Regions from separate parts of the Paraglaciecola sp. L3A3 genome, predicted to be linked through region 4. Evidence: predicted binding sites of a transcription regulator. Region 4 holds the regulator's gene; each other region holds the start of a gene.
What was found. Region 4 encodes sigma-54, which starts transcription at its own class of promoters, with help from an activator protein. Its sites were predicted from a motif close to GTTGGCACGNNNNTNGNNT; they were not measured.
Positions count from the first base shown of each region.

Region 1: fliE (flagellar hook-basal body complex protein FliE) is a predicted target of sigma-54. The motif match lies at 5,323-5,341, and genes of this name have one in related genera.
Region 2: GQR87_RS17655 (PEP-CTERM sorting domain-containing protein) is a predicted target of sigma-54. The motif match lies at 6,718-6,736, and genes of this name have one in related genera.
Region 3: GQR87_RS06525 (flagellar basal body rod protein FlgF) is a predicted target of sigma-54. The motif match lies at 5,027-5,045, and genes of this name have one in related genera.

Region 1 covers NZ_CP047023.1:1,607,173-1,615,165, forward strand. The annotation lists gene GQR87_RS06725 (flagellin) at 1-750, shown strand, start outside; gene GQR87_RS06730 (sigma-54 dependent transcriptional regulator) at 943-2,373, shown strand; gene GQR87_RS06735 (PAS domain-containing sensor histidine kinase) at 2,618-3,793, shown strand; gene GQR87_RS06740 (sigma-54 dependent transcriptional regulator) at 3,797-5,143, shown strand; gene fliE (flagellar hook-basal body complex protein FliE) at 5,391-5,717, shown strand; gene fliF (flagellar basal-body MS-ring/collar protein FliF) at 5,728-7,428, shown strand; gene fliG (flagellar motor switch protein FliG) at 7,469-7,993, shown strand, end outside.
Region 2 covers NZ_CP047023.1:4,236,386-4,244,378, reverse strand. The annotation lists gene GQR87_RS17670 (GNAT family N-acetyltransferase) at 1-1,034, opposite strand, end outside; gene prsT (XrtA/PEP-CTERM system TPR-repeat protein PrsT) at 1,071-3,806, opposite strand; gene GQR87_RS17660 (FAD-binding oxidoreductase) at 3,949-5,586, opposite strand; gene GQR87_RS17655 (PEP-CTERM sorting domain-containing protein) at 5,772-6,671, opposite strand; gene GQR87_RS17650 (PEP-CTERM/exosortase system-associated acyltransferase) at 6,820-7,647, opposite strand; gene GQR87_RS17645 (patatin-like phospholipase family protein) at 7,659-7,993, opposite strand, start outside.
Region 3 covers NZ_CP047023.1:1,561,846-1,569,838, reverse strand. The annotation lists gene GQR87_RS06550 (flagellar basal body rod C-terminal domain-containing protein) at 1-584, opposite strand, end outside; gene flgJ (flagellar assembly peptidoglycan hydrolase FlgJ) at 621-1,574, opposite strand; gene GQR87_RS06540 (flagellar basal body P-ring protein FlgI) at 1,582-2,694, opposite strand; gene flgH (flagellar basal body L-ring protein FlgH) at 2,708-3,406, opposite strand; gene flgG (flagellar basal-body rod protein FlgG) at 3,423-4,211, opposite strand; gene GQR87_RS06525 (flagellar basal body rod protein FlgF) at 4,246-4,989, opposite strand; gene flgE (flagellar hook protein FlgE) at 5,684-7,087, opposite strand; gene GQR87_RS06515 (flagellar hook assembly protein FlgD) at 7,102-7,782, opposite strand; gene flgC (flagellar basal body rod protein FlgC) at 7,823-7,993, opposite strand, start outside.
Region 4 covers NZ_CP047023.1:4,627,791-4,635,783, reverse strand. The annotation lists gene mgtE (magnesium transporter) at 1-479, opposite strand, end outside; gene GQR87_RS19145 (HPr family phosphocarrier protein) at 670-945, opposite strand; gene rapZ (RNase adapter RapZ) at 949-1,794, opposite strand; gene ptsN (PTS IIA-like nitrogen regulatory protein PtsN) at 1,795-2,238, opposite strand; gene hpf (ribosome hibernation promoting factor) at 2,254-2,541, opposite strand; gene GQR87_RS19125 (RNA polymerase factor sigma-54) at 2,567-4,054, opposite strand; gene lptB (LPS export ABC transporter ATP-binding protein) at 4,120-4,845, opposite strand; gene lptA (lipopolysaccharide transport periplasmic protein LptA) at 4,845-5,393, opposite strand; gene lptC (LPS export ABC transporter periplasmic protein LptC) at 5,356-5,922, opposite strand; gene kdsC (3-deoxy-manno-octulosonate-8-phosphatase KdsC) at 5,919-6,473, opposite strand; gene GQR87_RS19100 (KpsF/GutQ family sugar-phosphate isomerase) at 6,473-7,438, opposite strand; gene GQR87_RS19095 (calcium/sodium antiporter) at 7,444-7,993, opposite strand, start outside.

The DNA of each region.
Region 1 (7,993 bases), 2.3 Mb from region 4:
AAACAAGAATCAATTCTTGAAAAATTGTCATCTGGAAAACGTGTTAATAGTGCGGCTGATGGTGCAGCTGCGCAACAAATCATCGATCGCTTAACTTCGCAGGTTGAAGGGACTCGTCAGGCTGTTTCTAATGCTTATGATGGTGTGTCTTTAGCGCAAGTGGCTGAAGGTGGGCTGTCTGGGATTGGTGAAGATGTAAACCGTATTCGTGAATTATCTGTACAAGCGGGTAATGGTATATTGAGTGATGCTGACAGAAGTGCGATTCAATCTGAAGTCACCCAGCTACAAGAAAATATTTCGCAAACTATTAAAAATACAGAATTTGGTGGTAAATCATTATTAAGTTCTGATGGTAATATTGATTTTCAAATAGGTGCGAATGCAGGACAAAAAATTGGCGTGCAAACACAAGATGTTGCCGCTGGCTTAAACGATATTTTAAATGTAGATTTAACTACCGCACAAGGCGCTGAAGATGCATTAGCGGCTGCTGATAGTGCGGTGGAATATGTCGGTAGTGCTCGTGCTGATTTAGGTGCCACGCAAAATCAATTTGAAAGTGCCGCCAGAAATTTACAACAAACAGATATAAATGTTGCAGCAGCAAGAAGTCGTATTCAAGATACAGATTATGCGCAAGCTACATCTGAAAATGTTGCGGCAGGCATTTTAAGTGATGCCAACATTGCAGTACAAAGCATGGCAAACCAGCAGGCAGGGCAGGTATTGTCTTTATTAAATGGTTAGTTTGAAATTCCTAATCATTTTAAAAGAGTAGCCATGCTGCTCTTTTTTTTGCTTAAATTAAATACGATTATTTTCTCTGCTACATTTCCGGTAATTAATTTACTTTAAATTTTATTGCTATCCAGCCTTGAATGGTTAAAATCGTATGTAATACAGTTAATTATAATAAAGTTCATAAAACTGAGGGATAGTATGAGTCAAATTCTGATTATTAGTTCTGATGAAATGAGAGCCAATAATCTAAGTACTATTTTAGCATTTTTGGGGGAAGTTTCTGTTTCTGTCACATTCGCTGCTGCGATAGACACTTTACAGAATAGAGCCGAAGTAAGCTCAGTGCTAATTGACGCCTCTAATTATGAACTAGCAACCGATATAAGTGAGAAGTTTCCTCGCCAACCTTTTATTTTTGTGGGCAACTTTGACTCATTTGAAACTAAAGGGAATATTGTTGGTGCTGTCGACGAGCCTGTCACTTACCCGATCCTTACGCAAATGTTACACCGCTGCCAAGAATATAAAAGACTGCAGCCCAATACTAAAACCAGTGTTAATAATAAGACACGTTTGTTTCGCAGCTTGGTTGGTAAGAGTGACGAAATCCAAAGTGTTAGGCATCTAATTGAACAAGTCGCTCCTACTGAAGCGAATGTTTTAGTATTAGGCGAATCTGGAACAGGTAAAGAAGTGATTGCTCGCAATGTACACTTTTTATCCAATCGTACAGATAGTATCTTTGTTCCTGTTAACTGTGGTGCTATTCCTGGTGAGTTGTTAGAAAGTGAATTGTTTGGTCATGAAAAAGGCGCTTTTACTGGCGCGATAAGTTCTCGCAAAGGCCGTTTTGAATTAGCTGAAGGCGGTACGCTGTTCTTAGATGAAATAGGCGATATGCCTTTACAAATGCAAGTTAAATTGTTGCGTGTATTACAAGAGCGAACCTATGAAAGGGTAGGTGGTACTAAACCTATTAAATGTGATGTGCGAGTGATTGCTGCCACTCACCGTAATTTAGAAACTATGATTGAAGAGGGGCAATTTAGGGAAGACTTGTATTATCGTCTGAATGTTTTTCCTATAGATAGCCCTGCATTACGTGAGCGAAAAGAAGATATTCCCTTATTGTTACAAGAGCTTGTTTCCCGTCTAGAAGGAGATAATGCAAGAATTAAGTTCACCGAAAATGCGTTAACTTCTTTAATGGAGCATCAGTGGGCAGGGAATGTTCGTGAGCTTTCAAATTTAGTTGAAAGGTTAATGATTCTATATCCGAATCGTTTAATCGATCTTACTGATTTACCCAGTAAATATAAACATATTGATGCAGAAACTTATGAACCTGATTATCCTGAAGAACTTTTGGAACGAGAAGCGATTAATGCCGCTTTTGGTGCTAGCTCTGAAGAAGATGAAGATGAACTGCAAAGTGAACTGTCTTTATCAACCGAGCTTCCTTCTGATGGCTTAAATTTAAAAGAATATATTTCGGAGTTAGAAATTAGTTTAATTAGCCAAGCACTTGAGCAACAAGATTGGGTTGTCGCTAGGGCTGCCGATGCCTTGGGTATGCGTAGAACTACATTGGTCGAAAAAATGCGTAAGTACGAAATTAGTAAAGCATAACCCCCCAATTTTTATCTCCCCTTATCTTTATCTCGCCGATTACCATCGGCTTTATCCCCTCCTGTATATATTTTTGTCCCTTGAAAATATTGTAATTGTCATTTCATTGACGTTTGATAATTCTATGAAATTCATGTAATTAATTGAATTATATAGGTATTTTTATTGGCATGAGATGTGCTTTAGTCTCCATGTAATTATTCTGTCTAAGTTTTGACACGAGGAATATATGGGGATACCAAATATGTTAGTTGATACAGGTTTACATTCATCTTCGGACTATCGTTGTTCTGGGCTAAATGATCTATTTCAAAATACAAGCTCAGAAGTGGATAATAATGAGTTGGAGTCTCTGCGTTCACAAGCTAATCGGCTAGAACATTTATTGCAAGTTATGCCCGCAGGTGTAGTCGTGGTGGATGGTAAAGGTGTGGTTAAACAATCAAACGATTTAGCAAAAGATCTATTAGGTGAACCATTAGAAGGCCAGTTGTGGCGTACTATTATTCTTAGATCCTTTAAACCTCAAGCCGATGATGGTCATGAAGTGTCATTACATGATGGGCGTAAAGTTAAATTGTCGATTACCCCATTAATTAAAGAACCAGGTCAACTAATTGTCTTGACTGACTTAACTGAAACTCGTCAATTACAACAACGTATTGGTCATCTGCAAAAATTATCTTCTCTAGGGAAAATGGTGGCTTCATTGGCTCATCAAATTCGAACTCCTTTATCAGCAGCTATGCTATATGCGGCAAACTTATCCAATGGGACATTGAATAAATCCTCGCGAGATAAATTCAGTGATAAATTAATCTCACGTTTACGGGATCTAGAAAGCCAGGTGAATGACATGTTGTTGTTTGCTAAAAGTGGCAAAGAGCAAGTTGTCACAGAAATATCCTTACAAAACCTATTGAATGAAGTACAGCAAGGTAGTGATGCCATGGTACTCAGACATAAAGCTAAATTAGTACTGTTATTGCCAGATCCTGATGTGGTTATTTTAGGTAATAAAACTGCACTGTGTGGAGCCATACAAAATCTGATCCACAACGCCCTAGAAGTTATCCCTGATAATGCTGTTATTACACTAGCTGCAAATTTAGATACTACTAAACCTGATTGGGTAAACTTATCAGTTTCTGATAATGGACCTGGTGTGAGTGAAGTGGTTAGGGAGCAAGTGTTTGAACCATTTTATACCACTAAAAGTAACGGTACTGGTTTAGGATTAGCCGTAGTGAAAGGCGTGGCTCAATCACACCAAGGCAAAGTAAAAGTGTCGAATACTGCTGATGGTGGCGCAAGTTTTACCATTTGTTTACCCACTTTCAATCAACATAATTCTAGCGAGAAAGATGTTGTCTACGCTAACAATTCTCAAAAATATACAGCCGATGCGGCGAGGAGCTAGAAAATGACTCAAGCCAAAATTTTAATAGTTGAAGATGATGCAGGGTTGCGAGAAGCTTTAGTGGATACACTATTGTTGGGCAATTATCATGTAGTAGAAGCTGACAGTGGTGAGCAGGCATTAATTAAACTATCTGAACAAAATATTGATTTAGTGGTAAGTGATATTCAAATGGGTGGTATGAGTGGTTTATTACTGCTGAAGAATATTAAAACCAAATACCCCAATTTACCAATATTGCTCATGACCGCCTATGCCACTATTGACGATGCTGTACAAGCTATGCGAGATGGCGCTACTGATTATTTGTCGAAACCTTTTGCCCCTGAAGTGTTATTAAACCTTGTTGGACGTTATGCGCCTGCGCAAAAAGTAGAATCAAGAACGCCAATTGTAGATGATCCTAGTAGTATTCAATTATTAGATTTAGCTAAAAAAGTAGCTCGCTCTGATGCGTCCGTTATGGTCTTGGGCCCTAGTGGATCTGGTAAAGAAGTGTTAGCTAGATTTATCCATGATCAATCACCCAGAAATGAAAAACCATTTGTGGCGATAAATTGTGCTGCGATCCCAGAAAATATGCTAGAAGCTACCTTATTTGGTTACGACAAAGGTGCATTTACCGGTGCTTTACAAGCCTGCCCAGGTAAATTTGAACAAGCTCAAGGTGGCACTATTTTACTGGATGAAATCAGTGAAATGGACCTAAGTTTACAAGCCAAGTTATTACGTGTGTTACAAGAAAAAGAAGTTGAGCGCTTAGGTAGTCGTAAAACTATTTCTTTAGATGTACGTGTTGTAGCAACCAGTAACCGCAATATTAAACAAACTGTTGAGGCGGGTGAATTCAGAGAAGATTTATATTATCGCCTAAATGTATTCCCTTTAACTTGGTTACCACTGGATAAACGAGCGGGTGACATAGTTCCTTTAGCAGAGCATTTAATCGAACGCCATTGCCAAAAACAAGGCAGTGTTATCCCAAAACTGACAGCGGCTGGTCGTAGTAAGTTATTGCAACACAGCTGGCCTGGTAATGTGCGAGAGTTAGAAAATGTTATTCAGCGAGCGCTTATTTTAGCTGATGGTCAACAAATTGATGCGATTGATTTGATGATCGAACAAGAGGTTTCCTCATCACCAGCTATAGGTGATTCGCAAATAGTGGAAGAAGATAGCAGTAAACTAGGCTCAGAATTACGTCAGCAAGAACATCAAATTATTCTGGATACTTTGCAAAGTTGCAAAGGTCGTAGAAAAGATGTTGCTGAGCGTTTAGGTATTAGTCCACGTACTCTAAGATATAAATTAGCAAAAATGCGTGAAGTAGGTATTGAATTACCTGCCTAATGAGTCCATTAATTTTTATATAGCGTCACCATCACTCTCCCTTTAGTCGCCAGTTAAGGCGACTTTTTTTATCTGCTTTATTGGTTGTTTGTCAATATTATGACGCTCCATTCTATCTTTTTTGGTTTTTAAGTCATTGATATTTATGGTTTATTTTTATATTTGTCACTTTATGATAATTTGGCATTTACTTTGCTTTTACTTGTATTAATTCGCAATTTAAAGTTACTAGTTACCGGGGTATGTCATGGATATAAAAGCACAGTCTCTTTACCAAGAAATGCAAAGTATGGCCGCTCAAAGCAAAATGGATTTTGGGACGCCTGAAGCTATTCAAGGGAATCCTTCCTCGCAAAACTTTGCAGATTTATTAGGTAATGCACTTGATACCGTAAATAGTATGCAACTTGAAGCAAAAGACAAAGCAATTGCCTTTGAAATGGGTGATAAGAGTTTAAGTTTGGCTGATGTCATGGTTGCTAAAGAAAAATCAAGCATCGCCTTCGAAGCAACAATACAAGTTAGAAATAAAGTATTGGAAGCTTACAAACAAATCATGAACATGCCGGTTTAGGAGCTAAAAAGTGGCTGAAGCAGCGAGTACAGAGTTAGCTGTATCTGACATGAATACTGATATGTATTCTGACGATTCAACAGCAGAACAAAAACCAGGGTTTATGGACTCGGTGGGAAATACTGATTTTATTCGTCAGGTGACCTTAGTTGTCGCTTTAGTCATTTGTGTAGCCATTGCCGTATTTATTTTAATGTGGGCGCAGGAGCCTGATTATCGTCCTTTGGCGACTATGGAAACGCAAGAGTTAATTGAAACTCTTGATTATCTTGATCAAGCGCAAATAGATTATGTACTTGAAGGTAACACAATCAAGGTGGCGAGCGATGAATATCAAAACATTAAGTTAGGTTTAGCTAGACAAGGTTTAAACCAAACTGAATCTGCTGGTGCTGATATTATCATGCAAGATATGGGGTTTGGGGTCAGCCAGCGAGTTGAAAAAGAACGGTTAAAACATGCTCGAGAGCAACAAGTTGCTAGTACTATTGAAGAAATAAGTGCCATTTCAAGAGCTAAAGTATTATTAGCTCTACCTAAAGAAAATGTTTTTGCTCGAAGAGAAAAGCAAGCAAGCGCTACTGTGGTTATTACACCTAGACGTGGAGCTATCATCACCAGCGAAGAAGTAAATTCAATAATAGATATAGTTGCTTCTGCGGTACAAGGACTTGAACCAGATCGAGTGACTGTTACTAACAGCAATGGACGTTTATTAAATTCGGGGTCTCAAGGTGCTGAAGCGGCACGTTCGCGTAAAGAATACGAAATAGAGAAAAAACGTGAACAAGAATATATAGAAAAAATTGACTCAATTTTGATCCCTGTTTTGGGATTAGGAAAATATACTGCTCAAGCAGATGTCACTATGGATTTCACCTCCGTTGAACAAACCCAGCGTAGCTATAATCCTGATTTACCTGCAGTCAGAAGCGAAATGACAGTAGAAGATAATAGTATCGGTGGTGTGATAGCAGGGATTCCTGGGGCATTAACTAATCAGCCGCCGCTTGATTCAAATATTCCTGAAGTGGCAAATAGCAATACGACTCAATCAACACCGGGTCGTAGCCATAAAGAAGAAACTCGAAATTACGAATTAGACACCACTTTCAGTCATACTAAACAACAAGTTGGTGTGATCCGTCGTTTAAGCGTATCAGTTGGACTAGACTATATTAATTCTGTAGCTGAAGATGGTTCTGTTACCTCTACGCCAAGAACCCAAGCTGAACTTTTAGATATTCGTCGACTATTACAAGGTGGGATTGGTTTTGATGTGACTCGCGGCGATTCCCTTGAAGTGGTGAGTATTCCCTTTAGTCGCCTTGATGATGTGGTGGTTGAAGATTTACCATTCTGGGAAGATCCTACCTTTTTACCTATGCTCAAGTTAGGTGGTGGGCTTTTCATTATCTCATTATTGATTTTATTTGTTGTCAGACCTATGGTTCGCAAGTTGATTTATCCTGACGAAATAAAAGTTAATGAAGATGATGCAGACGAAGGATTAGATTTAGGCGATGAAACTATTAGTTTATTAGCTGAGGAATTTGATGAGTCGCAAGTAGGCTTTGCAGCAGATGGTACTTTTATGTTGCCAGATCTTCATAAAGACGAAGATGTATTAAAAGCGGTACGTGCCTTAGTGGCAAATGAACCAGAATTATCATCCCAAGTAGTGAAAAATTGGATGTTGTTAGATGATTAATCTAGGTTCAATTTTAAATCAGTGGATTAAGGGCTAAGTTGTGGCTGAAGAAGAGCAAAAAGAAGAATCAGGATATGACGTCAGTAAGTTAGAAGGCGTCGATAAAGCAGCTATTTTGTTATTGAGTTTAACAGAAGACGATGCTGCGCAGATCCTAAAACATCTAGAGCCTAAGCAAGTACAAAAATTAGGTCAAGCAATGGCCCAAATTGATGATATGACACAGCCTAAAATTACTGCTGTGCATAAACATTTTATTGAAGAGATTCAAAATTACAGCACCATAGGTTTCCAAAGCACTGACTTTGTTAGACGTGCACTGACTTCAGCCTTAGGTGAAGATAAAGCTGCCAACTTAATTGACCAAATTCTGATGGGCTCAGGCGCGAAAGGTTTAGATTCGTTGAAATGGATGGATTCTAAACAAGTGGCTAGTATTATTCGCAATGAGCATCCACAGATACAAACCATAGTAATGTCGTATTTGGAGGCTGAACAGTCAGCTGAAATCCTTAGCCAGTTCCCCGAAAAAGTACGTTTAGACCTTATGATGCGAGTGGCTAAC
Region 2 (7,993 bases), 390 kb from region 4:
GGTTTTGAAAAACAAACGAGAGCTTGAGGCTCTTCTACCACGTTACTCATTGATTGTTTGTATCTGGCATCGCCAGCCAAAAAACTATATTTTTGTATATTACATTTTATCGCTTGTTCTATCACTAAAGTATGGGCCAATAAGCCTATTTTAATTCTATTGTCTGAATGGGTTTGTATGCCAGATAAATAAAAATACCAAGCATCTTTTGTTTTTAACAAATAAAGTAAAGCTAAAGCTTCTCCATTCAGTTCTAAAGCGTAAATATCTGAGTAGCTATTGTTCACATCTTTAATAATGATGCTTTTATGGAAATTCACGAAAGTAGTGTTGTCGAAACCGCTGCCTAGCTCGGTATCTCGCCATTTTTGCTGATGAAATAAACTTATCAGCTGAAAAAAGTTTTGCTTTTCTTGTTCTGTTTTAGCAATAGTTAATTTTACTTCGCCGAGTTGGTTAAGTAATTTTTGTGAACGATTAATTTGTGATCTAGTGTTTTTAGATAAAGAAGAAAGATATTGGGAAACATCTTGCATTTGGCTTAAATCGACGGAAAAATCGGCAGAATGTACAATTGTTCTTGATGGCCCTAAAACCTCTTCGAATTTGGTTAATAGGGACTGTTGAGACATACCAACGTAAAATTCATGCCAACGGTTGAGCTTACTTTTTATATATTCAAGTAGTGCTGCTCTTACTTCTTCTTCGTACTTTATATCAAGCAAAAAGTCATTATGTTCAATCCAAGTTTGATCAACTAAATCATCACCATATTTATGTAACCATAATGTTTGGATGGCGAAGCTGTTAAAAAAAACACGTTTGGTCTTTTCGCAGCAGAGCCCTAAACCTACTGGTTTATTATTAACATTTGCTTCAATTACGAGGACAGTAGAAGGAATGGATTGCAGCCAAGCTGAAATCCAATTCCAATCTAAAAATACACATTGTTTAGAGCTTAAGAATAGAGAGGTCCATTTATTCTTAAGCGTATTTTCGTCTTCCAATGCATAGTGAGATACAGATACTTTCAAATCATTCCCTATGAGCTTACAACCTATATTTCTAAACTAGAGTGCACTATTGAGTCGTTTCAACTCTTGTTCTTGAGATATATTTGTAGCTTTTACTCTTCTTAAAATCCCTTTTGCTTCTGAGTATTGCTTTTCTGCAATTAGAACTTCTGCATAATGGAGTTGTATGACAGCCTGATCAGGTAATTTTTCATAGGCTTTGGATAAATAATACAGAGCCTCTCTTGGTTTTTTCTGTTTATATATTATCCAGCCTAATGTATCCATAAAATAGGGAGAATCGGGAGCTAATTTATTTACCTTCGCTGCATATTTGTATGCTTCGTCAACCCTACTTAATTTAACTAATACATCTGCGTAATTATTTAATGTAATTAAATGGTCGGGAAACCTAGTAATAATTGATTCATAATGCTCTGCTGATTTTTCATACATACTATGTGTGCTGTAGAACTCGGCGACATAATGTATTTCTTTAAAGCGAGCCGGTAGTTTTATTAACTCTTGTTCTAAGTACTTTGCACCTTCTGCAGCCTTTCCTAAGCCAGCTAGGGAGTCTGCTAACAGCTTTGCTGTCTCAAAAGAAGGCGTAGAGTTGTAGTGTTCTTTTAATAATAAAGCGGCCGTTGAAAAGTCTTGTTGCAATAAAGCTAATTCTCCATCAAAGAGCTTGAGTAAAGGGTTGTTAATATTTTGCTTCTTTAATTCATCAAGTTTTTCTCTTGATTCTCGAACTTTTCCTGTTTTTAGCAAAAAGCTCGCGATAAATATGTCAAAGCCTTGTTCGTGAGGGAATAAATTAGTTGCCTCATTCGCCATTATAAGTGCTTTGTTATAGTCTCCACTTTCATTTAGGGCTTCTAGAGCATAAAGCCAAGCTCTTTTGTCTGAAGGATATCTTTCCTTCCATTGTGAATAAGTGTCAAACGCCTTATTAAATTGTTTTTGTGCAAAATAAGTATTCCCTAAAGCGGCAAATATTTCTTTTGAAGGTTCGACAATATTTGAAAGCAGTGAGATGGCTTTCTCCGGCTGTTTTTGATAATTATATAATAAGGCGAGTGCGGCTTTCGTCGTCATAGTTATATCGTTGTCATCAGCGTTATCTGTGATTATTTTTGTAAAAAATGGCTCTAGTTGCTCTACTTGTTTCTGATCTACCACAATATTGGTGAGAGTTATCATAGATTGGAGATTACTCAAGTCCATATAAACTAATCGCTCTGCGAGCTCTCTAGCTTCGGGTAATCTGTTTTCTCTCGCATTGAGAAGCATAAGAAAACGAGTAGATATGGGGTGCTCCGAATTTTGTTTTAAATTATTTTCAAGTAATTTTCGGGCTTCAGTATTTTTATTTATCTGTAAATAGATATATGCCTCAAGGGCAGTACCATTTTCTGAATCGATTTTTTGCCACTTTTGAGCTGTTTCGAGGGCTAAATCGATATCGCCGGCTTGTACATGAGCTTGTGCTAATAGCATCCAAGCCTCGTCTAACTCTTCATTGGACTTAATAGCATGCTCGAGATTTTTGATTCCTTCAAAATCATCATTCAATAGCCTCACTAGCCCTTCTTTTAATAAATTTTCCGAGTTATTAGGTGTAATTGAGTTCGATTTACTAAGAAAACTTTTAGCTTTTTCTAGGTTTCCTTGTTGAAACATCCTTATTCCAGCTTTCGAGTAAAGCTCTGATTCATATTTTGAATCTCCTGAGAAGTTTGACATTAATGTCTCAATGTTATCCGTGTAGCCTAGCCTTAATTGCACCTCAGCTAATAACCTTTTACCTAAATGATTATTAGGAAGGCTTGGTGCTACTTTACTTAAATACCTATATGCACTTTCTAATTTGTTTGTTCGGTAAGCTGTCACTCCTGCTAATAAATTGCTCACAGTATTATCGATACCATTTTGAATCGCGGTTTCCACTGAAGAAAATGAATCTTCGAATTTTTCGTTTTTAAATTCAATCTGTGCTTTTAATAGGTTTATATAGGCGCTTTTACTATTTATGTCATACAGAAAATTTACATGTGATTTTGCTTCGTTTTGCCTATCGGCTTTAATTAAGATTTCAGCTAACTGAAATCTGGCCACATAATAATTAGGTGCAATTGCTACTGCATTTTCTAAGTCTTCTATAGCCTCGGGTTTATTGTCTAGAAAGGTGTTGACTAAACTCGATAATAAGAGTTTTTCTAATTTATTTTTATCTTGGTTTTGAAAAGTATTTATTATTTCTTCACTTTGCTTTAAGTTTCCAATGGCCAGTGATTGGTATGCTCTTGCTATAAGTTGATCATCATTTTCTAAATATCCTATTTCGATCTGTTCAACATTTTCTTCTGTCTTAAATTTAGATAAATAATTGAATAAATTAACGGAGCTCAATATCGCTTTATCGTCTGTTTTAAAGTCTTTTGTTAAATTAATCACTCGGAAAAAGTCATTTTGGTAAAATATTGTTCTGCTTAGTGGGGGGATGACTAAGTCTGCAGGCGCACCGAGTTCTAGGGCTTTTCTCAACTCTTTTTCAGCTTCTTCGTATAAACTTTTTTCGAAGTAAAAATGACCAATTTTCACTCTAGTATTGAAGTTTGATGGCTCAATAATAATCGCATTTTTAAGAGCTAAAATTGCAGAATTAATATCATGATTAATGTAACTAACTCTAGCGGATTCAATATACTCCTGCTCTGTTTTTTTATTACATCCTATAAGCGGTATGACTGATAAAGCCAATAATAAACTGATTAACTTCTGACGCATTCTAACTCCATTAGTAAAAACTATATTACCCAATTACTTATGAGAAAACATATCTTAAATTTTTCGTTCTTCGACTTATGTAAACTCATTCTATTACAGTTGTTTATAAAAAATCATACTTATTTTTACAAATTCCCATTACTTAATCATTTGCTGAAGGTGCGTATCTACCAGGTGAGATTACGTTATTCGGATCAATTGTTTCTTTAAGTAAATTGACTGTTTTCCAAAATAATTGATTTGGATCAAGCTTCTGTTGTTGCACTACATCCATCCTATAAGGAACAAACCCTCGTTTTTTTCCTTCGGAAATTAATTCATCCAAGCAGTTGTGAGCTGATTTTTTGGCCTCACTATTGTGTAAATCAAAAACGATGGGAACTGTTGAATCAATACAATCGTGTTTTAAATTGGTAAAGGTAATTAGAGGTTCTATGCCGTATTTGGGCGTTGTTAATTTAACAAACTTTACAAATTCAGCTAGCTTTTCCGGGAGCATAGGAATTAAAGGGGCATACCATAACAGCCCGCATTCATCTTGTGCAGGAGATAGTGCATTATTTTTGTTCGGTTCGACTCTTGGATTACGCCAGTATGCGAGTGGCAGCGCTACTTGGTTAGGTTTGCCTAACATTATCTCTTGTCCCTGCTGCAAAGATAATAACTGGCTTTTTATGTTATCAATTGCTGATAGTGATGGTAAGGGCACTTTAGCTAAAGTTGTCGCTAGTTTTAATAGCAAGCTGTCTGAAAAATACACTTTTCCGATTTTTTTTGCTCTCTTCTTAAATTCCTTCTTCGCACTATTTACAATTGTTTTTGTGCCATAGAGTGACCCTACTATCATCCATTCTGGTAAACGTTTATTGTTTGCAAGCTGGATAACTTGTTCTTGTGTCATATTGGTATGTTTATCAGTGCCATTAGGATTTTGTGCAGTCATGGAAATAAGTCGATTTCGATCCATTAAATTAATAGAGCCAGTAATTGTTTCGAAATCTTTCAAAAATTCTCTGATCAGCAAAACCGAGTCTTGAAAGTTATCGTTATTAAATATCTGCAGGTAAAAAGAGCTAAAGTATACTGGTTTGGGAGCTAATCTTATTGTCACCTCAGTCACTACGGCTAAATTACTCTGGGTAAATAGTCCGTCTAAATAGGGCCCTAAACCCCACTTATATGTTTTGTCTATGAAGTCATCTTTTGATTGATCTAACTCTGATACAGCGGAATTATATTGTGTGTGACATAGTTCAGGATGAGGTAAATAGGCTTTCAGAGCGTTTACTGCCATGAAATGGTCTGTTCTTGGGGTGATGCCGTAGCCTCGCTCAAGGGCATTACTTAATATGCTACATGAAGGGCCCGCGCCAGTGACAGGAACCATATAATCCCAATTATTTTGTTTTAAATAATCATATAGCTCTTGCTGAGTCACACCCGGCTGTAAGGTAATCAGACCTAATTCTTTAGAAGTTGGGGTTATTTTTTTTAACTGTCCCAGATCTAATATAATCAATGGTTTAGTTAATTTTTGTTTGGGAATTGAGCCATAACCCCAATTATTACCACTGCTCAGAGGAACAAGGTGAAATCCTATTTCGTTTGCTAATTTTAGAATATCTGGTAAAGCATTAGGTGCTTTTACAACAATTGCAGCATAAAGCGATTCTGGTGTAGCAAATGTAGTTTTTCCATACTGACCGCTTGCTTGTTTTTCACATAAAATAGTGACCAAGTCTGAGTCTAGATTTTTTTTAAGAGTATTAACTATATCCATTTTTGTCTCACTTATCTTGACCTGCGTGATACGAATTGCTCGTACTTTATCAGATTAAAATTGAAAGATTGAATGGTTTGTTAAAAAAATAAGTATATAGGAGGATAATTATTAATAGTGATAAATAATAACGCAAAAAAAAGAGCGATTATAAATCGCTCTTTTTAAGTAAACTTTAATGTTACTTATTTTTTTAATCTTCTTCCAAAACCTAGACCTAATAAGCCTAAACCTAATAGAGCTAAACCAGTAGGAGCTGGAACTTGAATGTCTGGACGTTTATCTAATCCAATTACGATATTATCAAATTCACCGGCAACACCAGAGGTCAGTACGCGAAATTTGTTGAATGATTCAGCAATAGTAAAGTCGATGTTAACGTAAACATTTGTTCTATCATCTACTTGGTCACCTGAAGTTCCACCAAGTTCATCGAATAATTCTTGACCAGTTATTGTTTTTAACAAGGTATCATCTGAGTAAAATTCAAATGAATTATATATATCTGCAGAACCCCAGTAAAAACCAAGATAGTTAATACTAGAACCAGCTAAGTTTGGAACCAAACCACCGATTGATGTTAAAAAGCTACTATAATCGATATCTACATAACTAGGTTGTGCGCCAGCTGTTTGTGGAGTGGTATAAGCGTAACATGTTGTATCATTAGCAGGAGCTGCTGCAACACTAGTAACAGAGCCTTTTCTTACATTTACTACGCCTGGAGCGCTTTGAGTAAGGGCTAGTGGCGAATTAACTGCACAACCTGCACTTGGGTTAGCACCATTATCCGCTGCATCGGTAGCATTTACCGGTGTAGTAACATTGTAAGCCGTATTTTGAGTGCCAGGAATGCCAGAAAAAGCTGGAACTTCAGTAGCAATATCAAAAGTCTCAACGAAATAACCTTGAGTTACATCAGTTATTATGTTGCTTGCGTCAATTTTGTTACTTGTTTTTGCAGAGCCATCAGTCGCTGCTTGCCCACCAAAAGTAACTGTTGCTGCAGTCGCGCTGCCGGCAACACCCATCGCAAGCACTAAACTAGCAGATAGTAATTTTGTTTTACTTATTAAATTTTTCATATTTTGCATTTCCTTGTTATGGAGAATTTCTGAATCATAATACCTAAAGCATTCTTTGTGCCAGTTTTAAAAAGTTGTTTAAAAACAAGTGGTTGATTTTTTTTCCCGAAAATGAGTTACATGGAATGTAAATTTTTCTGACAGATCTTTAAACCTTTGGCTGTGTTGATTTGTACTGTGCTTCAATTTTTTTATCTATGTTTTTAAGCATACTTTTAAAACCTGGACTTAGGCCATTCATCAACAGATGTCTACTTATATAATATGGTGCTCTTTTTCCATGGTACTCCACAACGGGCCCTACTTGTTCAAAAGGAATACCAACAAAGCGTAAACTCCGTGCAAGTCTTGGTTCCATCATAACAAAGCAATGCTTTATCCCTTGGCGTAAACAAATTGATGCGACTGAAAGATAAAGACCTACCGCAATAAATGGAAAACACCTGAGTTCTTTTTCAGAATAGACTGTTTGGTTAATTACACCTGTGGCTGAGCCTTTAAACTTATCTGTTTGACGTTTTCTGAATTGGGCTGGGACTGCTAGTCGAGATATTTCACAAATTTCTTCTCTTGGAAAATCATTTGGATGAACATTATCTTCGTCTATCGAACTCATACAGTACTTTTCGATAGGCAATAATTGGCTTTCATTTGCTGACTTTACAATTCGAACTGTACCCGCGTATTCACCTGTAGGCATATGTTGAATTAAGCAATGGGTTGAGTGACTATCAAAATCATCGATTTCTAAACCACTTGGCTTCATTTCCTCAAATTTTAATTCTCGGCAATAGACTTCATGACGAATTTTATAAGCTTCGGTTTGTAGTGATGGTTCTAATGCTAGGACTGGACTTAAATATTCAGAAAAGTGAGCTGAAATTTTGTTAGCTTGCCGACTGACTTCAAAATTAATAATTTTTTTTATAATAGGACCAATGAATGGTTTATTTGCATATTTTCTAAGTTTTTTCACTTCATATTCCCTTAGGATACTTTATTAGTATCTCGATCTCTTTCCATTCGGTTAGGTACAAATTCTAGTGCTGTTTGATAACCTGCCAAATATAAGTCTTCTTTCTGCTGGACCGTCATATTAAAATCTACAGGAGATAATTTGCCAGTATTTACAACTATGGTATTTTTCCAGTATTGGTCATGTACGTACTCTCTAGACATTGCTGTCATAAAAGTTCTAACAAGCATCATCACATATTGTTTTATAGGCAACCAACTTTTTTTAAATTTTTTATCTGCCACTTGATCACTTTTTAATCTGAAACAAATGACTTGCGTACCATCATCAGCCCAATCTTGATATA
Region 3 (7,993 bases), 2.2 Mb from region 4:
TCATCAAATATATTACTAGATTGGTTAACACGAACAGCTTCATTCAATTCAGCAATAGATTTAATTAAGCTATTAACCTTATTGATATTGGCCGTCACTTCAATATTTAGTTCTCTTTCTTTTTCTGTTAAAAAACCTGAAATTGTGCCTATTTGGCCGATCAGTGATTCTGCTTCTCCTAATACTAATTGGCGAGCTGCAATACTAGTAGGGTCATCACTTGCCGTTTGCATGGAGGCAAAAAAACTACTCATACTTTTAGAGATACTATTTGCTTCGCTGGCAAATACATTATCTAAAATGGTAGTTTTATTATAAAAATTTTCGTGTTCACTTAATTGGGTGGTGTCTCTTCTAAGCTGATTTTGTGCAAAAACATTGATAACCCGTTCAGTCGTGCCCTGCCCTACCCCCCCCGTGACTTGGCTTTCGAAAGAGGTACGTTCTCGTACATAACCTTCTGTATTCACATTCGCGATATTATGGCCTGTGGTTCTAAGCAACTCATTACTGGCATTCACACCACTAGTGGCAATAGACATCAAACTCGCGTTTCGAGTAGTACCTGTATTATCTGCAATCATGGCTAGTCTCCCAATAGACAATCAACTGGACTATTTTCATGGCAATAAACTCTGCAAACGTTCACCTTCAAGTACTGATATGACTTTCTTGGCATAATCAGGATCTGTGGCATAGCCGGCTTTTTGCAATTCAGAAAAATATTCTTGAGGATCTTTATTATTTTTCAAAGCTTGTTGATAACGTGGGTTCTGCTGCACAAAACTTACATAATCATTCATTGAATCAGCAAAATTTTCATACACTCTAAATGGCGCCTTTTGTGTTTTAGCTATGCCCTTGTCCACTTCTAGAGTATCAACAATTGCTCTGTCACCTTGCCAACGTTTATCAGCTTTAATACCGAATAAATTGTGTGAGTTTTTACCGTCAGTGGTATGGATCATATATTGTCCCCAACCAGTTTCTACTGCGGCTTGAGCTAAGATAGCTTTAGGATCGACACCTAATTTTTCAGCAGCTTGCTGAGCTGCAGGATATAATTGTTCAACAAAAGCTTGAGCATCAGTAAAGGCCGCAGATTTAAAAGATGAAAATGTTTGGATTTCTTTTTCTGACAACACATTTTCTTGAGCTGATTGAGTACTTTTAATAGCTTGTCGATTTATACTCGACAAATTTCCATCGTTACGGATCACACCAGCTGGCATGTATCCATCGCCTAACTGACCTAGTTGTCGAACGATAATATCGGCTAAGCCAATACTGCCATTGTGAGACAAATCATCAGCAAGCTGTTTATCATGCATGTCACGATAAAACTTTACTTGATCAGAGTTAAATGGACTGTCCTTATCTTCCATTACATCTTGTGCTTTACGCATAGACTTCAGCATCATTTGCACAAAGATACCTTCAAACTGCTTAGCTGCTTCTTCTAATGCTCCTTTATCACCGCTTTGAGCTGCTTGACGAAGGATATCTAATCCTTTGATGTCATTGGCATTTCTAGATAACTCTAGTTGGCTTTGGTTGCTAATTGAATTTTCCATAGGGATCCTAGATAACGACTAGTTCGCCTTGCAAAGCACCCGCTTCACGTAAGGCTTCTAAAATGGCCATTAAATCTCCTGGAGCAGCACCTACCTCGTTTACCGCACGAACTAGTTCATCGAGTGTGACACCTGGGTCAAACTTGAAAATACGAGTATCATCTAGATTCACATCCACTATGGATTGGGTAGTCACCACTGTTTCACCTTCTGCTAATGCATTGGGTTGAGTGACGGTTTGATTTTCTGCAATCGTCACAGTTAACCCACCATGAGTAATAGCTGCAGGTAATAATCTGACATCTTGGCCAATCACGATCGTGCCAGAACGGCTGTTGATTACCACTCGAGCAGCAGCTCTTGCTGGGGTAAATTCAAAATTTTCTAATGTGGCTAAAAATCCTACTCTTTGCCCTACTTCTCTGGGTGCTGTTACTCGCACTGAAGCTGCATCGATAGGTGTAGCTATCACATATCCTTTAGCTGGATCGGCGCCCAAACGACGATTGATAGTGTCAGCCAATATTTGAGCTGTAGAAAAATCAGGGTTATTCAAGTTAAGGGTTAAATAGTCTTCTTGCATAAATCCACTCGGCACTGAACGCTCTACAAGAGCGCCATTAGCAATACGACCCACTGTAGGCGTATTCACCACAATTTTAGAGCCATCTCCCCCTTCGGCACCAAAACCACTCACCACTAAGCTCCCTTGAGCTATGGCATAAACTTTACCGTCTAAGCCTTTCAGAAAGGTCTGGATCAAAGTACCACCTTGTAAACTGGCAGCCTCGCCAACCGAAGACACTGTGACATCGATTGTCTGACCTGGTTTAATAAAAGGAGGTAATTCTGCATGTACAGCTACAGCAGCCACATTTTTAATCTTTGGTTTGAGACCACTATCTAAACTAATGCCAAAATTTGATAACATAGTGCGGAAACTTTGTTCCGTAAACGGACTTTGTTCGCCGGTACCCGGCAAACCGACCACTAGACCATATCCCACTAATTGGTTACTTCTCACACCTTGTACTCTAGCTAAATCTTTAATTCTTTGTGCTGAAGAGAATGGACTAAGCAATAAACTAGTTAACACCATTAAACTGATTGTAAATTTCATCATAATCTCCTAGCTACAAAGGCCAGTATTCAGAGGAAAAAAAGCTGCTTAACCAACCTTCTTTTTGAGCGGATGCAAATTCACCTGTACCACTATATTGAATGCGTGCATTAGCAATCTTGGTCGAGGTGATTTCATTAGTAGGGCTAACATCTGCAGGGCGAACCACTCCAGTTAAACGAATGTATTCATCACCGTTATTTAGGGTTAACCATTTTTCACCACGGACTAATAAATTCTGATTGGGTAACACTTTAACCACAGTGACCGAAATACTACCGAACAAATTATTACTTTGATTCGCTGACGAGTCGCCAGTGAAGTCTTTGGACGAATCAATCCCCAGCTGGATCGACTGATTACCAATATTTAACGCATTACCACCTAAACCAAGAATAGGACTTAAATCCATTCCTGTTTCTCTTGAGTTACTGGAACCAGCTGATTTTGTAGCCTGAGTACTTTCTCGTAAGGTAACTGAAATAATATCGCCTACTCGTCTGGCTTTCACATCAGAATAGAGGCTATTCGCCATGTCAGCTTGAAATATAGAACCATCATCAACAATCTTTTGTTCTGGCTCTTCAGACAATATAGGTGCGTAAAATGGATCATTAGGCAAAGGGGTTTTAGAACCTGTAGACTGACAAGCAGTCAACAAACATAAGCCTAGACCCAAAACATACATTTTTAGCAACATTGACAGACTCATCACAATCACTCTCTCACTATAGTTGTTGGATAACCTGGCCTAACATAGAATCCACTGCCGAAATAACTTTCGAGTTCATCTCATACAAACGTTGGCTTTCGATAAGGTTGACTAGCTCCTCGGTTACATTCACATTGGACGTTTCTAGAGCCCCTTGCACAACTGAACCTAAACCTTGTAAACCTGGCACCCCTTGAATGGGCGCTCCACTTACTGCAGATTCAACATACAGATTTTGCCCGATAGGTTGTAAACCCGTGGCATTGATAAAATCAGATATAGTGATTTGTCCTAACACTTGCGGTTCAGCTTCACCGTTTATAGTCACAGATACTTCACCGTCTTGGGATACAGTTATTTGTTGTGCATCTTCAGGTACTGTGATCTCTGGCTGCAATAAGAATCCAGCTCCAGGAGTCACAACTTGGCCTTGATCATTTAAAGTGAATTGACCATTACGGGTATAAGCAATGGTGCCGTCTGGCTGTAATACTTCAAAAAATCCTCGACCATTTACCAACATGTCCAAAGAATTTTCTGTGGTTAACATATTGCCTTGAGTATGAGATTTTTGGGTGGCAACCACTTTACTACCTGCTCCCACCATTAAACCTGAAGGCAACTCAGTATCAGCAGAGGAGCGACCACCAGGCTGATTAATATTTTGGTACAGCAAGTCTTCAAAAATCGCTCGGTCTTTCTTAAAGCCAACAGTACTAGCATTCGCTAAGTTATTCGAAATCACTGCGACATCTGTTTGTGCAGCATCTAAACCTGTTTTACTTATCCACAATGCTGGATGCATGGGTGCCTCCTAAAATTCTGTTTTTTACATTAATCTAAATAATTCTGAGTAATTGGTTACCACGTTGATCCAATGTCTCAGCTTGTTTCATTAATTTAACTTGCATTTCATAATGTCGTTGCAGACCGATCATACTGACCATTTCATCTACTGGATTGACATTACTTCCTTCCAACATACCGCTATGTATATTGACTAAAGCATCAGCGTCTGCTTGTTCACCATCTTTTAATCGAAAGAGTCCGTCCTCCCCCCTTACCATGTTGCGGACGTCTGGATTAACTAGTTTTAATCTACCCACTTCTTCTAAGATGGTTTCAGGCGCACCTTGAGGCCGAACCGACAAAGTACCGTCTGTAGCGATATCAAGTTCTGAGAGAGGTATAGGTAAAAATATAGGACCCCCATCACCTACCATAGTGTTACCGTGAGAGTCTTTCAGCTCACCATTGGCACCAATTTGCATGCTGCCATTTCGACTATAGGCTTCATTGCCATTAGCATCTTGTACCGAAAACCAACCATCACCTTGAACAGCTAAATCAAGCTTTCGATCTGTTTTTATCATAGAGCCACCAGCATAATTATTGACTGGACTTTCAGTCATAGAAAAAACGCGGGTTGGTAATCCTTCTCCAAAAGCAGGCATGGCACGAGACTGTTCAAGCAAAGCTTTAAAACCAACAGTTTGAGTATTTGCTAAGTTATTCGCCCGCACAGAAGTACCAATTAAATCTTGTTTGGCACCACTAGCGGCAATGTAAAGCATTTTATCCATGACTGATTCTTGACATTTATGGGACTTAGTTAAATAAATGCAATTAAGGTGCCATGAACAGAAAGTTGCGAATATCGAGGGGCGAGATAAAAGCAGTAAAAAGGCGGTAGATCCTAGGAGATATTTAGGAGTAAAAGATTGAACAGTGACAAGACACTAGAATATCGAATCTGCGGTTACTTTTTTCGTTACTCGTATCTCGCGCTTGCCTTCAATGGTTTATTGCTAACGACATGCAGGAATCACGGACTTTGTGGTCGAGTGATACCTCCTATTTACTAGGATCTGCCTTTATATTTTCCCCGCGGCTCGTATCTCGTCATTCGCGGCTACCTTCAATGGATCCCTGCTAACAACATGCAGGAATCACGGACTTTGAGGTCGGTGATAATTTTACTCTTGAACTGATTTTTTTAACTATTTCCTATCCCCTATTTACTAGGATCTGCTGTTGGCTTTTCTCTGTGTAGCGAAGCCTCTGTGATCGGCTTTTGATTTTAATAATGTAATGGCTCTTCTCAGTGTAACTCTGTGACACGCTTTAGTTTTTCTGCTCAGTCTGCGCTATTCTGCAGTGTGTTTTTTGCTCCTGCTATCTCCTACCCACTATCCACTGCTTTTTCTGCATTTCAACCCATAAAAAAGGCTGCGAAATGCAGCCTTTTTTATGGGTTGAAAGTACCTCAATCAATGATTAACGTATATTCAATACTGTTTGATTTAATTGGTTATTGATTTCTAACGCTCGGGAGTTAGCTTGGAAGTTTCGTTGAGCGATAATCATATCAATTAATTCTGTAGTAAGATTGACATTCGCTTGTTCTAGGGCTGAAGAGTTAATATCGCCAAAGGTCCCAGTAGTAGCTTCACCAGCTAATGCTTCGCCAGATAAAATACTTTCTTGCCATTGGGTGCTGCTTTGTTGGTTTAGCCCTTGGTCATTAGCAAAACGTATTAACGCCACACGTATAATAGGCTCAGATGTACCATTCGAATACGTAGCCCGAACTAAACCATCAGCTCCAATTTCAATCCCCGTTAATCGACCTACAGCTAATCCATCTTGTTCTAATGACGTCACTTCAAAACTAGAAGCGTATTGAGTAGGCTCATTGGCTGTTGCATTAATGGAGTCTAAATTAAAGTTAGTGATGATAGTTTGAGAAGGATCAGAACCATTCGTCAAGATAGATGCTCCTAAAGCCTCAGAAACAACATCTCCAGTGGCAACACTGGTGCCATCAGCATTTTGTATAGATTCAAAATCACCTCCTGAACTAAAGGTCATTCTATAAGCGGCAATTCCATTAGCTGCACCTAATGAGGTTTCGCCAACAACATTATCACCGGTCGTTGGGATAGAACCGATGGTATCTCCCTCAGTATTAAGAGGTTGATCATCTACATATGTAATGCCTAACCATTCATTTCTTTGTGGCGTTGCAGAAGCAGCGTTTAAATCTTTTACGAAATAATAAGTCATCACATGACTATCACCCAAGGTATCAAATACAGTCACCGACGTAGCCGCGTTATATGTCAATGGGTCTTCTGGATCAAACAAGTCTGGGTCTTTAGCATCAGATCCTGCAGGCAAGTTCATTTTTATTTGAACTTCAGAAGTAGGAGTTGGTGAGCCAGAAGAGTCAGGAATTCGCACCGGTTCAGTGGTACTTAAAGCGACAGAAGATGAAGTACCATCAGAATTAACAGGAAAACCTAATAAATGGTCACCATTTGAATTGACCACAAAATTTTCTGAATTGAGCTTAAACTGTCCAGCACGAGTAAAAGAAAAATCACGAGAATCCAGTTCGGGAACAGTACCAAAAAATCCATTACCGGTAATCGCTAAGTCCAATGAGTTATTTGTAAATTGCAAACTACCTTGAGTAAACTGTTGAGCAACCTCTTGCGTAATAACGCCATCACCCACTTTAGTTTTTCCACTAGCCAAAAGAGACTGAGCATACACATCGCCGAACTCAGCACGAGATTCTTTAAAGCCCACAGTATTGACATTTGCAATGTTGTTTGCCGTTGTATCTAGGTCTTTTTGGGCTGCTGACACGCCACTTAACGCAATATTAAAAGACATACTTATTTCTCCTGTTAACCACCGATTTGAATAACATCGTCAAGTGTGACACTGACGTTACCATTCAAATTAAGAATAATACCTTGGCTACTTGCAGCCAAACTAACACTGTCTACATGTCGATTTACCGCTGTTGGGATCAACTGTGACTCGTCACCTATTTTACCTTGGGCTTTAATCACATAATTGCCGACCGGCATTTGATTGCCTTTATTATCTGTGCCATCCCAATTAAACTGAATATTGCCAGGAGCTTGCGTTCCGGCATTTATGGTTCTGACTATTTCGCCAGCTTCTGTTTCTATAGTGATGTTAAGCTCTTGTACGGTTTCATCGTTAATCACCACACCAGAGACACTTTGTCCATCACCACCGATATAACCAACATCACCTTGTAATAATACTTGCTGACCAATCAAACTAGAGGCTTGTAAGGCTTGGTTTGACGTCATAGAGGTAGCAAAATCAGAAAACTTAGAATTTAATTGTTCAATACCATCGGCCATAGTGAAACTAGTCATTTGCGCCACCATTTGATCATTATCAACAGGTTTAGTTGGATCTTGATTAGCCAATTGCTCAGTTAATAATGAAAAGAAATCTTCTTGTGACAAGGTTTGATTACTATCATCAGCCACAGGTGTGGTTTCTTCTTGCCAATACAAATTACTATTTAAACCGTTAATAGTGCTCACAATATTTCCTCTGACTGACGATGCCTAAGACCAAAGATCATTATTGACCTTGTCCAAGTCGTAATACATTTCTAAATATACGTTTAGTGGTATCTGCAACTTGTACATTCGTTTCATAAGCCTTAGAAGCAGACATCATATCTGCCATTTCTTCTACTATGTTGACGTTAGGCTTATAGATATAACCATTTTCGTCAGCCATCGGATGACC
Region 4 (7,993 bases):
AGAATTACGTCAACATTAATTTTATGACGAAGGGTAATGGTATCTGTATTCATGATGAAACCAGCGGTTTCCTCACCATAAGATAAGCCTAATTCGGCTCTTTGCCTGTCCTGTTCGTCCATGGTTGCCAGTAAATCCTGAGAAACTGATTCGGGTAGAGTGCTGAGTGTTTCCACCAAATCATCAGTGTCCATCTCTTCGAGGGCGTCTGTGATTTTCTCCGGCAACATTGTATCTATGATGCCATTACGGACATCTTCAGATAATTCTTCTAATACATCACTATATAAATCAGGTTCAATTAGTGGCCATAAAATTAAACGACTACGGCTACGACTTGATTCCAAAAGCAAAGCAATGTCACAAGGCTGCAGTTGTTGCAGCATGTCTTTTACTAGCCCTGTATTATCATCTGCTAGTGCATCATCGATAGCATGAAGTTGGCTTTTTGTGCTTTTAGTTTTGAAGGTCTCTGGCATGAATTACAAATATTTACCCAATTAATAGAAAGATGAAATGATGATAGCGCATTGGATACACGCCCATAGTTTAATCGATAGTCGGCTGTAGGTCAGTACAAATTTTCTGAAGTTTTTGTTAAAAAGCAAAAGTATGCGCAGCTTATAAGTGACGAAGTCATGCTTGGTGTGCGAAGCACATTAAAGATTCTTATTCTTCCTCATTAAACTTATCAACAATCAGGCTTTCTACCGCGTCCAAGGCTGCTTGGGCATCTTTGCCTTCACTGACGACTTTAACTTCTTCACCTTGGTGGCTTTCTAACATCATTAGGCCTAACACACTATTGGCAGAGGCTTGTTTATCGCCTTGATATAAGGTGATTTCAGCATCAAATTGAGTGGTTAATTTTACTAATTGTGTTGCTGCTCGGGCGTGCAACCCTAGCTTATTGACAATAAGCAGTGTTTTTTCAATCCTTGGCATAGTTTACCTATTTAGTTCGCGGTGGCGAATTTGTACATCTGGATGTGAGTCACTAAACGTTTTAGCTAGGATTTCGGTGACATAGACAGATCTATGTTGGCCGCCTGTACAGCCTATTGCTATGGTCACGTAACTACGATTGTTTCTTTCTAAGTGGGGTAACCAAGTAGAAATTAAATTTTGAATTTGCCAAATAAATTTAGTCACTATAGGTTGTGAACCTAAGAATATTTGTACAGGACTGTCGAGACCTGTTAATTGTTTGAGATCTGGCTCCCAGTGCGGGTTAGGTAAAAAGCGGGCGTCAAATACGTAATCTGCGTCTTTGGGAATGCCATATTTAAAACCAAATGATTCAAACACTAATACTAATCTAGAACTTTTTTTACCCAAAATCCTTTCACGTACTATTTCAGCTAATTGGTGAACTGATAACTGATCGGTATCTAAATAAAGGTCAGCCCGTTCGGCAATAGGGGCTAATAATTTACTTTCAGCTTGGATCGCATCAGACAACGATTTATTTTGTTTAGACAGTGGGTGTAAACGTCTAGTTTCACTAAAACGTTTAATCAAAATATCATCACTGGCATCTAGATAAAGTATGGTTAGATTCCATGTAGAAGGTAAATAATCGAGAATTTCCACTAGCTCGTTAGTGTCTTTCGGTAAGTTTCTTACGTCGATACTTACTGCCACTTGATCGTATTCATCTACCACTGTGTGGGTCAGAGTGGGCAACAAGTTAACTGGGATATTGTCTACACAATAGTAACCGAGATCTTCCAATGCTCGTAATACTACAGATTTACCTGAGCCTGATCGTCCGCTGATAATGATGAGTTTCATTTAGCTCATAACCTCAAATAGTTCTTGATTAGTTTTTGCACTGCGAATTCTATGTAATGTATCTTTGTTCGTTAATTTTTGGGCAATCGCAGATAAAGTACCTAAGTGTTCGGATGCTTTTTCTTCTGGCACTAAAATAGCAATAAAAATATCTACAGGTTGATTGTCAATAGCATCATAGGGAATAGGTGTTTCACTGGTGACCACTATGGCTAAGACATTTTCTAGATCTTTTAATCTACCATGGGGGAGGGCGATACCATTGCCAATCCCAGTGCTACCCATTTTTTCTCTGCCGGTTAAACTGGCCAGTATGGTTGCTTGATCTATGTTGCTAATCACTTGAGACGCCGTTTGGCTAATGAGTTCAAGTACTCTTTTTTTACTAGTGCCCTGAACTGCACATAAAGTGCAGTCAGGGTGAAGAATGTCTTTAATTTCCATTATGGGATTCTATAGTTAATGGCGTTTGACTTTTTCCTTATGCCTAATCACTTGTCTATCAAGTTTATCGATTAAGCCATCTATTGCTGCATACATATCTGCATGCTCAGATGTTGCGAACACCTCCGTTCCACTGAGGTGTAATGTAGCTTCGGCTTTTTGACTAAGCTTTTCTACATTTAAAATTACGTGCACATTGTTGATATGATCAAAATGTCGTTCTAACTTGGTGAATTTAGTGTCGACATAGTCTCTCAAAGAATCTGTAATATCTACATGATGACCAGTAAGGTTAATTTGCATATCGCCTCTTCCTTCTAAAATTCGCCTATAATAGGCTCTTACGTTGGTTAGACGGGGGTATCAATAATGATTCCCGGTATTTTGCTATTGTTCGCCTGGCCACTTGTATACCTTGGTCGGCCAACAATTGTGCAATTTTGCTGTCGCTTAAAGGTTTACTTGGCTTTTCAGCTGCGACCAGCTTTTTGATCAACGCTCTAATGGCTGTTGATGAACATTCTCCGCCCGCATCTGTTGCTACATGGCTTGAGAAAAAATATTTAAGTTCAAAAATACCTCTAGGTGTATGCATATACTTTTGCGTGGTTACTCGTGAAATAGTCGATTCGTGCATGTCCACCATTTCTGCCACATCATTTAACACCATAGGTTTCATCATTTCGGGACCGTGTTCAAAAAATCCCATTTGTTGTTGTACTATACAATTAGATACTTTTAATAAGGTTTCGTTCCGACTCTCAACACTTTTAATAAACCATTTGGCTTCTTGTAAATGAGAACGAATAAATTGGCTATCAGAACTGTTTTTGACACTTTTACTCATGGCTGCATATTGCTGATTTACGTTCAGCTTTGGCAAACTGTCTGGGTTAAGTTCAACGGCCCAGCGACCATTTTTTTTGCTTACCGATACATCTGGAATAACGTATTCTGGTTCTCCAGTAACGATAGCCGTACCCGGACGAGGGTTGAGCGTTTGTAGTAAACGCATGGCTTCTCGTAACTCTTCTTCTTTTAGACGAGTTTTACGCATTAAGGTACGATAATCTTTACTACCAATCAGATCACAATAGTCGGTAATTAACATTTTGGCTTCTGCTAGCCATGGAGTTTCAGCTGCAAACTGTTTTAATTGAATCAGTAGGCATTCTTGTGCGCTTCTGGCGCCAGAGCCGATTGGATCGAGCATTTGAATACGTTTAAGTACCACTTCTACTTCATCTAACTCAATTTCTTCATCGTCCATGCTGGCCAATACTTCTTCTGTGCTGATGGTTAAATAACCACCTTCATCAATAGAATCAATAATGGCGATAGCTATGGCTTGATCGTTATCGCTGAAATGGGTCAGGCGCACTTGCCAAAGTAAATGGTCTTGAATATTGTCAGTGGTCTCACCTTGGAAAATTTGGTCGTCATCATGTGACGGGCCAGAACTGCTAACAGGTGAAGGCGCTGGGGCAGATGAAGCACTTAAATATTCATCCCAAGTGCTATCTAATGGTAAGTCTTCTGGAATATCGTTGTTTTGTAAAGCATCGCCTGAGTCAATATTGTCGACATTGACCTCTGAAGCGTCATTTGCGCCATTGGCATCATGATTGGTTTCTAAAGCTTTATCACCAGCACTATCAAATTGCTCGTCTACTTCCAATAGAGGGTTTGAATCAAGTGCCTCTTGGATCTCTGTTTGTAAGTCAAGTGTAGACAGTTGCAGGAGCTTAATCGCTTGCTGCAACTGAGGTGTCATTGTGAGTTGTTGGCTAAATTTTAACTGTAAAGAGGGTTTCATTTACTTCTTATGTTTAATTTATGTTTAATTCGTTGTTGATATCAGCCGAGTCAATTTATGGCTAACTATAGCCTGAATTGCTCACCAAGGTATACATCTCTTACACGTTGATCACTTAAAACTTCTTCTGAGGTACCAGATGCAATGAGTTCACCGTGACTTACTATATAAGCTTTTTCGCATACATCTAAGGTTTCACGTACGTTATGGTCAGTAATTAATACACCTATCCCTCGGTCTCGTAAATGTTGAATTATTTTTTTTATATCATTTACTGAAATAGGGTCGACCCCTGCAAATGGTTCGTCAAGTAGAATAAACTCAGGATCTGCTGCCAGTGCCCGAGCAATTTCTACACGGCGGCGTTCTCCACCAGAAAGGCTCATGCCTAAGCTGTTGCGAATATGGTTAATGTTAAACTCATCCAATAATGAGTCAGCCTGTTGTTCTCTTTGTTCTTTGGATAGCTCTTTGCGAGTTTGCAATATAGCCATTAAATTCTGATAAACAGTGAGCTTTCTAAAAATAGAGGCTTCTTGTGGTAAATAACCGATACCTTGTCGGGCTCGGACATGCATGGGTTGTAAAGTTAAAGCTTGTTGATCAATATATATTTCACCCTTATCAAGGGGGACTAAGCCAACAATCATATAAAAGGTTGTGGTTTTTCCGGCACCATTTGGCCCTAACAAGCCAACAATTTGTCCTGTGGATACCTCTAAGCTGACATCTCTAACAACTTGTCGTGATTTATAAGACTTGGCTAAATGAGAGGCTTTTAATACGGCCATTAAGGTTTTGATCCCTGTTGTTTGACGCTGTTAACTTTGTTTTTAGATTCGGGTTGGAAAATTGTAATAACCCGACCACTTTCTTGATTATTGCCTTGAGCAATGATTTGTTCAAGCTCCATGTTGAACATAATCGAATTACCTTTCACACTGCTGGAGTTTTGTTCGATTTGTGCATCACCTTTAAGTGATAAAGAGCGAGTATCTCTTCTGTACATGATTTCTTTAGCTTTGGCGGTAACTTTACTACCATCTTCCTGCTGCTGAGAATATTCTGCTGGATTGCCTGTGGCAATGAATATTTCATTTCCCTCACCTTGGCTGGCATCTACTTTGACTTCATCGGCGGTCACGACAAGGCTGCCTTGGCTAATTTGAACATTACCACGATATATAGCTTGCTTATTAATGCCATCACCTTCTTGATAATTAGAGGCAACTTTGATGGTTTGAGTAAAGTCTTCCTTGCCGGCAAATGCTGATGTCGACACTAAAATTGCAAGAACTAACTTAGTCTTGAGAAGATGGCTGGTAAACGGTTTTAACATGATCTAGTAACTCGTATTTTTGGGTTTCAAGGCTAACGGTAAAGCCGTTGCTGTTAATGACATAGTTTGGACCGATAATTTCTACAGCCTGATCTGAGGTCATGGTTTTGTCAATTAAATTTATTTCTACAAAACTGGTACGTATGGTTTGAACATAACCATCTTTATTTAAGCTCTTGATTTCGACATCGTTCTCGAATTGTAAACGTTGGTCTTCGTATAAGGTGCCTTCTTGTGCATTGACTTGCCAAGGATGTTCGGTTTGAGAAAATAGCAAATATTCAGGCTGCTTAAAGAGGGTAAATCCTAATAAATCATAGTTTTCCATATATTCTGCAAAAACTTGATGATTGATTTTACCGGTTTTATCGTAAAGAGTGCTACGCATTTTTTTGGCTTGATAATTTGGGATCCAAGCTTCTTCTGTTTGTGAAATGGGGATTATTTCTTCTTTTTGTAACCAGCCGGGTAGGCTTAAAGCTAATGCGAGAATAAACAATAAGCCGATACAGACAGTGACTCTATTCATACACTAGAGCCGTGAATTAATTGCAGCTGGTTATTGGCCAGTAAAATTAAATCGCACAATTCTCGTACAGCGCCAAATCCACCTTTTGTCCGGGTAACATAATGGGCACTATTGGCTACAACTGGATGTCCATCTTGTACACACACATTTAATGCGGAAAGTTGGAACATTCCTATATCGGGCATATCATCACCAATCGCAGCCGTTGAGTTAGTATTTAGACCAAGCTCGGCTTGTAGTTTTTCGAGGGCTGGGCGTTTGTTTTCACAGCCTTGTAAAATATGTTTTACCCCTAGAGAAGTCATTCTTGTTTCGACCATATTCGAACTGCGTCCGGTAATAATCGCTACTTCTATACCCATTTTTTGTATGGCTTTTATTCCGTAGCCATCTTTTGTGTGAAAGGCTTTTAGTTCTTCTCCATCTTGACCCATGTATATTCTGCCGTCAGAAAAAACACCGTCAACATCACAGGCCAGTAATTTAATTTTTTTTAATCTTTGCAATAAAGCACTGTTGATTGGGCCATATGGAGTATCAATTGAAGTCATTAAATAATTCCTGCTTGAAGTAATATTTGCATATTGATTGCGCCAATAGGTTTGTTAGCCGCATCCGTGACGAATAAAGAATTAATTTTATGCTGTTGCATCAATTTTAATACCTCAGCCGCGAGCATTTCAGGGGAGGCGGTTATACTATTTTGGGTCATTATTTGTTTGATTGTTGTGTGGTGTACGTCAATTTTGTCATCCAATACTCGACGTAAATCACCATCGGTAAATATACCGACTAATTGACCTGATTGCTCGACAATTCCAGTCATACCAAGCGCTTTATGAGATATTTCGACTAATGCCTGACGTAAAGTGTGTTCAGGAGTGACTAAGGGTAAAGCTTCTCCTTTAACCATGATATCAGCAAGGGATAATAGTAATTTTTTACCTAAAGACCCACCAGGATGTGACAGAGCAAAGTCTTCTGAGGTAAAACCTCTTTCATCTAGTAAGGCAACAGCTAAGGCATCACCCATCACTAGTGTGGCAGTGGTACTTGAAGTGGGGGCTAATCCTAATGAACAGGCTTCTTTGTCCACTTTTATACATAAATTTATATTGGCATATTGACCTAATGTGGATTTGGCATTTGAGGTCATGGCAATAATAGGTACACCTAAACGTTTAACTACAGGAATGAGTGCTAATAACTCAGCTGTTTCACCAGAATTGGAAATGGCTAATAAAATGTCTTGTTCGGTCAACATTCCTAAATCACCATGATTAGCTTCCGCTGGGTGCATGAAAAATGCTGGTGTGCCAGTACTGGCTAATGTGGCCGATATTTTATGACCAATATGCCCAGACTTACCCATGCCACAAACTATGACTTTTCCTTTGCAGGATAAAATAAGCTGGCAGGCTTGTTCGAAAGAATGATCGATATATTGAGTTAACTTCTCAATCGCCTGCTGTTCTATGGTTAATACTCTTAAGGCTGATTTAATAAATTCGCTCATAGTGATCAACTAAATAATAAATATTGATAACCGAAGAAACAGGCGATGAGACAACCACCTTCCACGCGATTAATTCGTCTACTGCCCCTTATGTTAAAGCTAAATACAAGGAGCAATACAGTGAGGCCTATCATCACATAACTATCTCGAGTGGCGGCGTTAGCATCAATAACGCCGGGGGCAATCAATCCAGGCATAGCAAGTACGGCCAAAATGTTGAATATATTGGAGCCAATAATGTTACCTAAGGCGAGGTCGTCTTCGCCTTTTAATACACCTGCCACACAGGCTGCGAGTTCGGGTAGACTGGTACCTATAGCGATTATAGTAAGGCCAATGACAAGTTCGCTTAGTCCAAAGTGGCGAGCAATGATCTCTGCGGATTGGACCATGAAATAAGCACTTAATGGTAGTAAAATCATACCGATAATTAACCAGCTCACAGCTTTTGAAGTAGATACACCTGAGGGTATTTCACTTTCGGCTTCAGGTTGCAAAGGATCGCCTTTCTCCACATGAATCGACATCCAAGCTAAAGCACCAATAACTACAAAG